Regions from separate parts of the Marinomonas sp. ABL3_031 genome, predicted to be linked through region 3. Evidence: predicted binding sites of a transcription regulator. Region 3 holds the regulator's gene; each other region holds the start of a gene.

Region 1 (3,238 bases), on a different contig from region 3:
GTCCAAGTATAGCGCATTTATTCCAAGCTTCAAGCTGCTTTTATACCAGTTTGTTCCTGGATTGGGTGACAGAAGGTGGCTAATCGGTAGTGAATGCTAATGCCTAATGGGCTCAAAAGACCACTGATTATCCTGGTGAAGCTCTGTTTGGATTGAGAGATTGTCTAGGTAAGGTACGAATGAGACTGTGTTCGGCAGCAAGTTAATGCGTTGCTTTAATGCTTCACATTCATGTGAGTCTGCTGCGGGTCTTTCCGGAGACTGCTTTGTACCTTCCCTAACGAAAATCCTAGTGATTTTTTTGGTGGTTAGCAGAATTGGCATGAAACCACAGAAGTTGTGCTTTTTGCTTCGTAGCTAGTAGTCGGTGGATGTTTATAGTCGATGGATGCCAGCAAACAAGGCTGTGTTGCTGGTGGCTAATGATGGATGGTCTAGGCCTTATCGCTACTCGAGAAGCTATTTAATGCCAGCCGAACTCGTCGTGTATCAGGTGGGAGTGGTTATTGATCATGGAAATAGAAAGACGCAAAAACAGAGGCTTTTAGAGAAAGTGATTTTTCCTATTTCTCTTATGGGTTGGTTTTTTTGTTCGCTTGGTTTTCGTTGTATTACGCCAATTCCGTCACAGTAGAGTTTGGATGAGAAAGGTCTTGTGCTTAATTTTTTTACTATCAGGGTTAATTCGATTAGTGAGGGTTTTAGGCTTTTGAGTTCGTACCTTATCGCTTTGAATGCATTTTTTAACTGCGTCGTGAAGTTCTGTTAGGTGATGAAATATTGATTGATTTATGAACAGGTGAATCATTGATTAATCGTCATTTGAGACTCTTTTATCGGGTCGGTGCTGGTTGAAATGAACAGGTTGGATAGACAAGGCATATTGCCTTTAGGTGGGTGGAGAATTGCCACCTAAACAGGTGGTTTTTTGCCTCTGGTGGTTCGGTTTTGTCTTGATTAAAAGAATAAGAAGTGAGTGAAAAAGGAAATTCTTTTGGCTGTGCTTTTTGTGTGTGCACGAATGTGCTCTTTTTTTGGCTTTTTTTCTCTTTAAGGGGTAAAAAAAGGCATTTTTAGTAAAAAATCTAAATAATTTAATTGTTTTTCTTTCTCCAGTTAAAACAATTAGTTAAGGCATTTTTTTGCCGCTTTTAGGGAGGTTTTTTTCCACATAAAGGAAAAAAAATTCCGAAATTGACTAAAGGTTTTCCAGACCTTGTCGAAAACTTTATACGATCTGCTTTGGCAGGACTTAAAAAACCTAGGAGGCTATGATGGCTCTTTACGTAAATACAAATACCTCATCAATCAATGCCCAGCGTCAGTTGATGAGTTCAAGTAATTCTTTGGATACGGCTTTCCAGCGTTTGTCTTCTGGCTTGCGTATTAACAGTGCGGCGGATGATGCGGCAGGCCTTCAGGTTTCTAACCGATTGACCTCTCAGGTTAATGGTTTGAATCAGGCGGTTCGTAACGCCAATGACGGTATTTCTGTTGCTCAGACTGCTGAAGGCGCTTTGGATGAGACAACTAACATGTTGCAGCGTATGCGTACTCTGTCTATTCAATCGGCAAACGGATCGAACTCGGATTCTGACCGTAAAGCGCTACAACAAGAAGTTAAGGCGTTGTCTACAGAGATTGATCGTATCGCTTCGGATACCACTTTCGGTGGTCGAGCTTTGCTTGATGGTACTTATAATGGTGTTTTCCAAGTAGGTTCAGATGCCAATCAAACGATCAGTTTTGATTTAAGTTCTGGTGAGAACCAAGATTATGCAAATAATGGTGGTTTTACTATGGCTGGCCTATCATCAAATGCTGCTGAAGAAGCACAATATCAAGCTGAAGTAGACAGTTATGATGCACGAGTGGCAGAATATGAATCAGCAAGAGCGGCAGCGGAAGAAAATGGTGAAGAGTTTGATGCTGCACCACCTCAAATGCCTGAGCCACCAGCAAGTAGATCAAGAAGTTTTGGTGATACCTCTGAAGGGTTTGGAACACCATCTGTTTCTTCAACTGCAAATGCGCAAAGTATGATTGCTATTTTGGATAATATGATTGCTGCGGTAGGTTCTAAACGTGCTGAATTGGGTGCGGTTCAAAACCGATTGGGTTCAAGTATCAGTAACTTGAGTAATATTTCTGAAAACGTATCCGCTGCACGTTCTCGTGTGCGAGATGCTGACTTTGCCGAAGAAACTGCGAAACTTACCAGTTCACAGATTCTTCAGCAAGCAAGTTCATCTATTTTGGCTCAAGCAAATCAACGTCCACAAACTGCGTTGTCTCTATTGGGTTAATTTAGCGATACAAAAAGCTGGAGCATAGTTCCAGCTTTTGTTTCTTTTAGGGGGCTTCTTATATGTCAATTAATTCTAGTGATTTTTCTAAGCAGTCTGTAGGAGTTGTTGCAACTAGACAAGATCAACGCATGGGGGAACAATTTAGAGCGCAGCAAGAAGTAAATGCGAAAACCGTTCGAAATTTGTCCGATAGTAATAAAGCAAATAGCCAAGACAATCATGGATATACCGGTACGGCAAAGGTAGATAAAGAAGTCATTGAGAGCGCTAATCGTAAGATGTCTCAATTGAATGTCCATCTATCTTTTGAAATGACCGAAGATCGTAGTAAAAATATTGTTAAAGTATTAGATCAAACAACCGGTGATGTTGTTCGACAAATGCCGACAGAAGAGTTTTTAAAGATGTCGGCTAGAATTGATGCTATTATGAGTCAATTAAGTGATGTCAAAGGAACATTGGTTAATAGCGAAGTTTGATTTGTTTAAGGTGTAAGCGGTTTTTACTGGGAGATAGGTATGGCGATTGGCTCATTAGGTGCAGGCAGTGGAATGGATCTAGAAAGCCTTGTCACAGACATGGTGAGTGCCAGACGAGATACGAAAGTAAAATTATACCAAGACAAATTAGCAGGCTATGAAGCAGAGCTCTCCGCGTTAGGAACAGTGAGCTCTGCGATTGATAATTTCAAAAATTATGTCAAAGATCTGAATAAAGAAGAACTTTTCTCTGGCCGAAATGTCATTATGGCAAATGGTGAGGAGACCCCATCTTTCTCTGTTGCCCCTGACAAAACTGCATCAACCGATAAATATTCCATTCAAGTCACTCAGCTGGCGAAAGGCAGTCGATTAATATCCGATATTTCTTCATTCTCATCTAGGGACGAAGTGGTTACTTCTTCCGGCGGTACGCTCACTTTATCGATA
Region 2 (3,238 bases), on a different contig from region 3:
GTGGTAGCAAAACCCACTTGTTCCATACAGCGCTTAATTTGTTTACGAGCAACTGATGAATCATCGACGATCAAAATATGATGTTGTTTCGCATTCTCTTGAACATCCGAGTTGACAATCCCATCTGAGATATCCTGACGCATTGGCGCCACCTCAGAGAGAATTTGTTCAACATCAATGATTTCCACCATTTCTTTCTCTACCTGACAGACTGCCGTCAGATAATTATCATTTGAAAGACCTTTTGGTGGTGGCTGAATATCACTCCAATTCATGTTTACAATACGTTCCACACCTCGAACCAAGAAACCTTGAATACGACGGTTATATTCGGTAATGATGACAAAACATTGGCTGATGTTCTCGATTGGACTTGCTCCCGTTGCCAAGCCTAGATCTAAAATAGGAATGGTACCACCACGAATGTGTGCCACACCGCGAACCACAGGAGAACTATGAGGCATAGTAGTGAGCTTAGGGCACTGCAATACTTCCTTAACTTTAAAAACGTTAATGCCGTAGATCTGCTTACCATTTAAGCGAAACAATAACAATTCAAGTCTATTTTCCCCGACCAGCTGTGTACGTTGATTAACTGTATCTAGAACCCCAGCCATATACGCCTCCAAAATGTGTAAACTGCATAATGAGGGAATCCCTCACAATTGTTAAAATGCATTCACCAATGATAGAGTGAATATTAACAATTTACTAACTTATTCATAACGAAATCATAAACAAAGAGTGCCAATCATGCGAATCAAAAGGCTATTTTTGGCCTTACTTTGCCTCCAAATCAGTTTTCTTCAAGCACAATCACTTGAAGAAATCGTTAACCGCTTCATTAACCAAGTTGAAATGCCACGCTTATCTGCTATCTATCCTCAAGCATCCATTACAATCAAACTCAATAATTTGGCTTCACTTAACTACTTACCCGACTGCAGCGACGGCAATATCAACATTCAAAACCAACGTCCAGAAGCCCGACAGCGAACCAACTACGAAATCAGCTGTGATAACCCAATCTGGAAGTCCTACTTACCCGCCGTACAATCCATTCGTATTCCTGCCATTCGCGCCATTACCCCAATTAATCGAGGGCAGAGCATCACACAGGAAAATACCGATATTGGCGAAGTGGACATAGCTGACCTACGAGGACATATTTATACTCAAGACAATCCACCATTTGGCTTGATCGCTTCGCGCAACATACGCATTAATACCTTTATCACAGATAACTTAACGCGTTTACCAACACTCATAAAAAAAGGTGACGCCATTACGATCACAGCCAATAGCGGCAGCATTATAGTGCGAATGAACGGCGTGGCTTTAGAGAATGGCGTAAAAGGACAACAAATTCGTGTCAAAAACGCCAGTTCAGGTCGAATTATATACGCTAAAGTTGTAACTGACAGTGAGGTTCTTGTAAACTATTGAGAACCTTGAGCTTAAACAAATATTAATTTCCTTTTTATGCGGTTTTTGACTAAAGTTCTTTTAGGCTCGGCCGACATTATGGACATGCAAATCATTTAAGGGCGGAAAACCCAATGGCAATCAATTTAACAGGTCTATCAAATCAGGGCACGATAAACAAAAGCGAGCGAGCGCAAAAAGACGACGCAGCGGCTAGTGCAACTGATAACAAAGGCAGTACACCAAGTGGCACAATGGCTGAAGATACCGTTCGTCTTAGCGGCACAGCACAAACACTACAAAACCAACAGGCTAAATTGAACAATTTACCTGAGGTGGATATGGAGAAAGTAGAGCAAATCAAAAATGCGCTAGCGGCCGGTGAATATAAGATTGACACCCAACGTCTTGCAAATAACATGGCTTCAATGGATTCGCTATTCTAATTAGCGACCATTGAAGATTTGATCTTATGATCCCTATCTCTCCCATCTTCACTAAAAGCAAAGAAATACTGATTGAACTGTCCGTCGTTCTTGATGATGAACGACAAGCGTTAGGCAAGCAAGACAACCATCTGATCCTTTCTCTCGCCGAACAAAAGCAAACTCTTCTTGACGGAATGAACGCATTAAATGATAAGCGCATTAATGTTCTTATCAAATTTGATATTCTTGATCGCAAAAATCCTACCGAGCAGGATTTTAAAGATTGGCTAAAAAATCAAGATAGCTCAATGGACGAAGTTAGACTTTTAATGAAAGAGTGTGAAGAACTACTCAAAGTTTGCAAAACCAAGAATAACACCAATGCTCAAATTCTCAGCACTTTGCAGAAACGTAACAAACAATTATTTGAGCTAATGCAAGGTCACAACAATAAAAACAAGGTCTACACATCTCGTGGATCTACTCGCCCCATTAGCAGCAAGCAAACATTAGGAAGAGCTTAAAACTACATATAAATCAAAACGATATCATATTTTACCATTTGATATTCTGGCCATCAAAAGTATACAATACTCACTATTAAGTCCTCATAGGTAAACAGGATATACCGGCCGCCTCCTAAGCAGCTATTCCAGGTTCGAGTCCTGGTGAGGACGCCATAAAACAAAAAAAGAGCCATAAGCTCTTTTTAATCAAACGCCACCAATCACACTTTGCAAACAACAGCGCTTCTTCTTACTCGACCTCAATTATCTCATAGCTGTGCTCGATCTTGACACCGCCACGCTCTAACATTAGAGATGCAGAGCAATATTCTTCAGCTGAGAGTTTTACTGCTCTGGCTACCACAGAATTTTTCAACTTACGTCCAGTCACCACAAAATGCACTCTTATCTCAGTGAATACAGCAGGCACTGCATCCGCTCGATCTGCATCAATTTTCGCTACGCAAGATACAACATCTTGTCGAGACTTCTTCAAAATCCCAACCACATCATAAGAAGTACAACCGCCCAATCCAGCCAAGATCAATTCCATTGGCCGAGGTCCAGCCACTTGATTACCATCAATTTCGACTTTAAAACCAGATCCCGTCTCAGCAGTAAAATGGACATCTTCTTGCCAACTCACATTTGTTTTCATATACAACCTTATCTTTTTCCTATACCACTACAGTCAGTTAATACTGAAACAACTCGGCTAATTTCTCACCAGGATCATCGGCACGCATGAAAGCTTCACCGACAAGAAACGCGTGGATTTCATGATTACGCATTACTGCCACATCTTCATGGGTATGAATACCACTTTCCGTTACGATCAATCTGTCTTTTGGTACCTTATTCATTAGTTCAAAAGTATGC
Region 3 (3,238 bases):
GTGCACCTGACATGCGGCAAGCGATACGGAAAGTTCGAGATGCTGTAGGTCCAGACGCTGTAATATTATCAAATCAGCGCTTGCCGACGGGTGAGATAGAAATTGTTGCGGCTCTTGACTACGATGGCTCTATGCCACCTTCCATGTCAAAAGGGGCGGCTTCACCTCGTTCTCAATTTAGTCGTCAAGAAGCCATTCCAGCAGCAAGACAAGATTTTACGCAAGACCCAAGTGCGGACTATTTAGAGCGAATTGAACGTGCCAAGCAAAAAAGGGTCTCTTCCTCGCAACACGCCCAGTCAAACAAATCTTCTTCTGACATGGCATCACCTAAGCCGTCTTATCGATATGAAGCTGTTTCATCAATTGAAATGCCAGCAGCAGAGGACGGTGAAAAGACTGAAGTAGAAGAAGCCCTATCAATTCGAAATACTGAAGGTGCTCAGCAACTTCGTGAAATGGAGCGAGAGTTACAACAAGTTCGTGCTATGTTGGAACAACGTCAGAATGAAGGGGCAGACCCTCAATCTAAGCGTGGTCAATTGGAAAGCAAAGCGCGTGAACAATTAAAAGCGCTTGGTTTATCTGATTTAGTCGCATCACGTTTAATGGATGATATTGACCTTAAAGGTCGAGAAGACGATTGGAACCGATTATTAGCGCATTTAGCTGATTATATCCCCGTACGTTCTGGTGGTGCAGAGCTGAGTGGTTGCATTGCTTTTATGGGCCCAACCGGTGTAGGTAAAACAACTTCAATTGGTAAAATTGCCGCTCAACATGTTCTAAAGCATGGGCCTGAAGGGGTGGTGTTAATTACGACAGATACCTATCGAATAGCTGCTCATGAGCAGTTGCGTACTTTTGGGCGTATATTGAACGTTCCTGTTGAGGTGGTAAATGAGTATTCGGACCTAAACGAAGTCTTGACCAAATACGCTCATTATTCCTTGGTCTTGGTGGATACAGCAGGGATGAACCCCCGTGATTCGAATCTTGAGCGTCAATTGCTGATGATGAAACGAGCACGTGCGAGTTTGCAAAAATTGCTGGTGTTACCTTGTACAAGTCAGCGCCAAGTATTGAAAACTGTGGTTGATGTCTACTCTCAAGTGCAGTTGGATGGTTGTGTATTAAGTAAACTTGATGAGTCTGCTTCCTTAGGTGAGGCAATAAGTGTGGTCATTGAAGAAGGTTTACCTGTAGTATATTTGGCGGATGGTCAACGTATCCCAGATGATATTGAACCAGCTCGAGCACATAATTTAATTAGTCGTGCCGTGTATACGGCAGAACACTACAACCATCTTTTTGGGTCACTAAAGTATGGTAGTTAGTAAAATTATGTTATTTCAGAAAGCGTTGCGCCAAACTATGTAGTACAGTTTGATTGCGCAACTTACTTAAAGACGAAGGTTGCTCAGACGATTTTATGCAAACCAAAAGTGGATATGACACCTACACCAAAAAGGCAACGCTATCGATTGATGCGATTGTCGAGCAGTATGGGTACTTGGTAAAGAAGATTGCCTACCATCTATTAGCTCGATTACCTGACAGTGTGGATATAGATGATTTGACTCAAGCAGGTATGATGGGCTTGATTGAAGCCTATAAGCGCTTTGAGTCAACCAAGGGTGCGAGCTTTGAAACCTATGCGGGTATTCGTATCCGTGGTTCTATTATGGATGAAGTGCGAAAATCTGATTGGGCTCCTCGTTCTGTACGTCGCAATGGGCGTGCAGTAACCAACGCCATCAAAGAGCTTGAGGCAAAGTTAGGAAGAGATGTTTCCGATATGGAGGTTGCAGCCCATATGGGAATCGGTATGGATGAATATCATGATATGTTGCATTCATCCATGTCGACACAGCTGTTTAGTTATGAAGAGATGCTAGACTCTGATGCAAATAATTTTGATGGAGCGGAAAGTGAAAGTGAAAATGCTCCATATGCATTGGTAGAAGAAAGTGGTTTTCAGGGGCAATTAGCCGCTGAAATTGACAATCTACCAGAACGGGAAAAGTTGGTTTTATCCTTGTACTACAATGATGAACTAAACTTAAAAGAAATTGGTGCTGTTTTAGGCGTCAGTGAATCAAGGGTTAGCCAAATTCATAGCCAAGCGGCAATGAGATTACGTGCTAGGTTGAGCGATTGGCGAGATTAAATTATGTGTTGTGGAAATATACCTTTGGGGTGTGGAGGTTGCATTGGATAAAAACATGAAGATCCTGATTGTTGATGATTTCTCGACAATGAGACGAATCATTAAAAACTTGTTACGGGATTTAGGGTTTACCAATACAGTTGAAGCGGATGATGGAACGACTGCGTTACCAATACTTCAAGCTGGTACAATCGATTTCCTCGTAACCGACTGGAACATGCCTGGAATGACGGGTATTGAGCTTTTGCGTGCAGTCCGGGCTGATGAGAAGTTGAAAAGTATCCCAGTATTAATGGTAACGGCAGAAGCAAAGCGTGACCAAATCATTGCGGCAGCACAAGCTGGTGTTAATGGTTATGTTGTTAAGCCTTTCACAGCCGTAGCACTGAAAGAAAAAATTGAGAAGATATTCGAACGAATCGATGCTGCCAAATAGGGATATTTAGATGTCAAATAAATTGGGATCTGGACTAGTGGATTTTGAAAAACAAGTAAAAGATGGCGCTGTAGAACTTTTGAACCATATCGAAGTCGGTGATTTCAGTGGTGCGATAAAGATTATCCAAGAGTTAAGCGAAGCTAGACATAATAGCTTTTATAACGAAGTGGGATACCTAACGCGAAGTCTGCATGATGCTATTCGTGATTTTCAAATTGATTCGATGGATTTGGTTGTTAATGAAGAGGTAGAAGGTTCTTCTAAAATAACGGATGCATCTGATCGATTGACTTATGTTATCGAAACAACTAGTGCAGCTGCCAATAAGACCATGGACATGGTTGACAGTAGTGTACCAGTTGCCAGTGAGCTGCAAAAGCAGGCACGTGAGCTTCGAAAAGATTGGGGACGTTTAATTCAACGTGATTTATCGCCGCAAGAATTTCGAGATTTGTATAAGCGAATCGACGTTTTTTTGTCGTACGCTGATGAAAGCGCTACTACATTACATTCTAATCTAAATACGATTCTTCTAGAACAAGGCTACCAGGACTTAACGGGTCAAGTAATTTCTAGAGTAAATGAACTGATTCGAGATGTAGAGGAGAAACTTGTACATCTTGTCGCAG

The links. The regulator FliA, encoded in region 3, starts transcription of late flagellar genes. The targets are predictions, from matches to a motif close to CTAAAGTTNNNNNNNNNNCNGCCGATA.
Region 1: the regulator FliA is predicted to act here: its motif matches at 1,199-1,225, upstream of ACXAH2_RS16750 (flagellin N-terminal helical domain-containing protein).
Region 2: the regulator FliA is predicted to act here: its motif matches at 1,496-1,522, upstream of flgM (flagellar biosynthesis anti-sigma factor FlgM).

Annotation. Positions count from the first base shown of each region.
Region 1 covers NZ_JBSWYU010000022.1:4,515-7,752, forward strand. Annotated here, with positions in the region: gene ACXAH2_RS16750 (flagellin N-terminal helical domain-containing protein) at 1,275-2,306, shown strand; gene ACXAH2_RS16755 (flagellar protein FlaG) at 2,369-2,788, shown strand; gene fliD (flagellar filament capping protein FliD) at 2,828-3,238, shown strand, end outside.
Region 2 covers NZ_JBSWYU010000001.1:475,683-478,920, reverse strand. Annotated here, with positions in the region: gene ACXAH2_RS02335 (chemotaxis protein CheV) at 1-617, opposite strand, end outside; gene flgA (flagellar basal body P-ring formation chaperone FlgA) at 754-1,446, shown strand; gene flgM (flagellar biosynthesis anti-sigma factor FlgM) at 1,560-1,871, shown strand; gene ACXAH2_RS02320 (flagella synthesis protein FlgN) at 1,898-2,377, shown strand; tRNA gene ACXAH2_RS02315 (tRNA-Arg) at 2,458-2,533, shown strand; gene ACXAH2_RS02310 (OsmC family protein) at 2,610-3,017, opposite strand; gene trpC (indole-3-glycerol phosphate synthase TrpC) at 3,055-3,238, opposite strand, start outside.
Region 3 covers NZ_JBSWYU010000014.1:6,469-9,706, reverse strand. Annotated here, with positions in the region: gene flhF (flagellar biosynthesis protein FlhF) at 1-1,337, shown strand, start outside; gene ACXAH2_RS14380 (RNA polymerase sigma factor FliA) at 1,433-2,170, shown strand; gene ACXAH2_RS14375 (chemotaxis response regulator CheY) at 2,226-2,606, shown strand; gene ACXAH2_RS14370 (protein phosphatase CheZ) at 2,617-3,238, shown strand, end outside.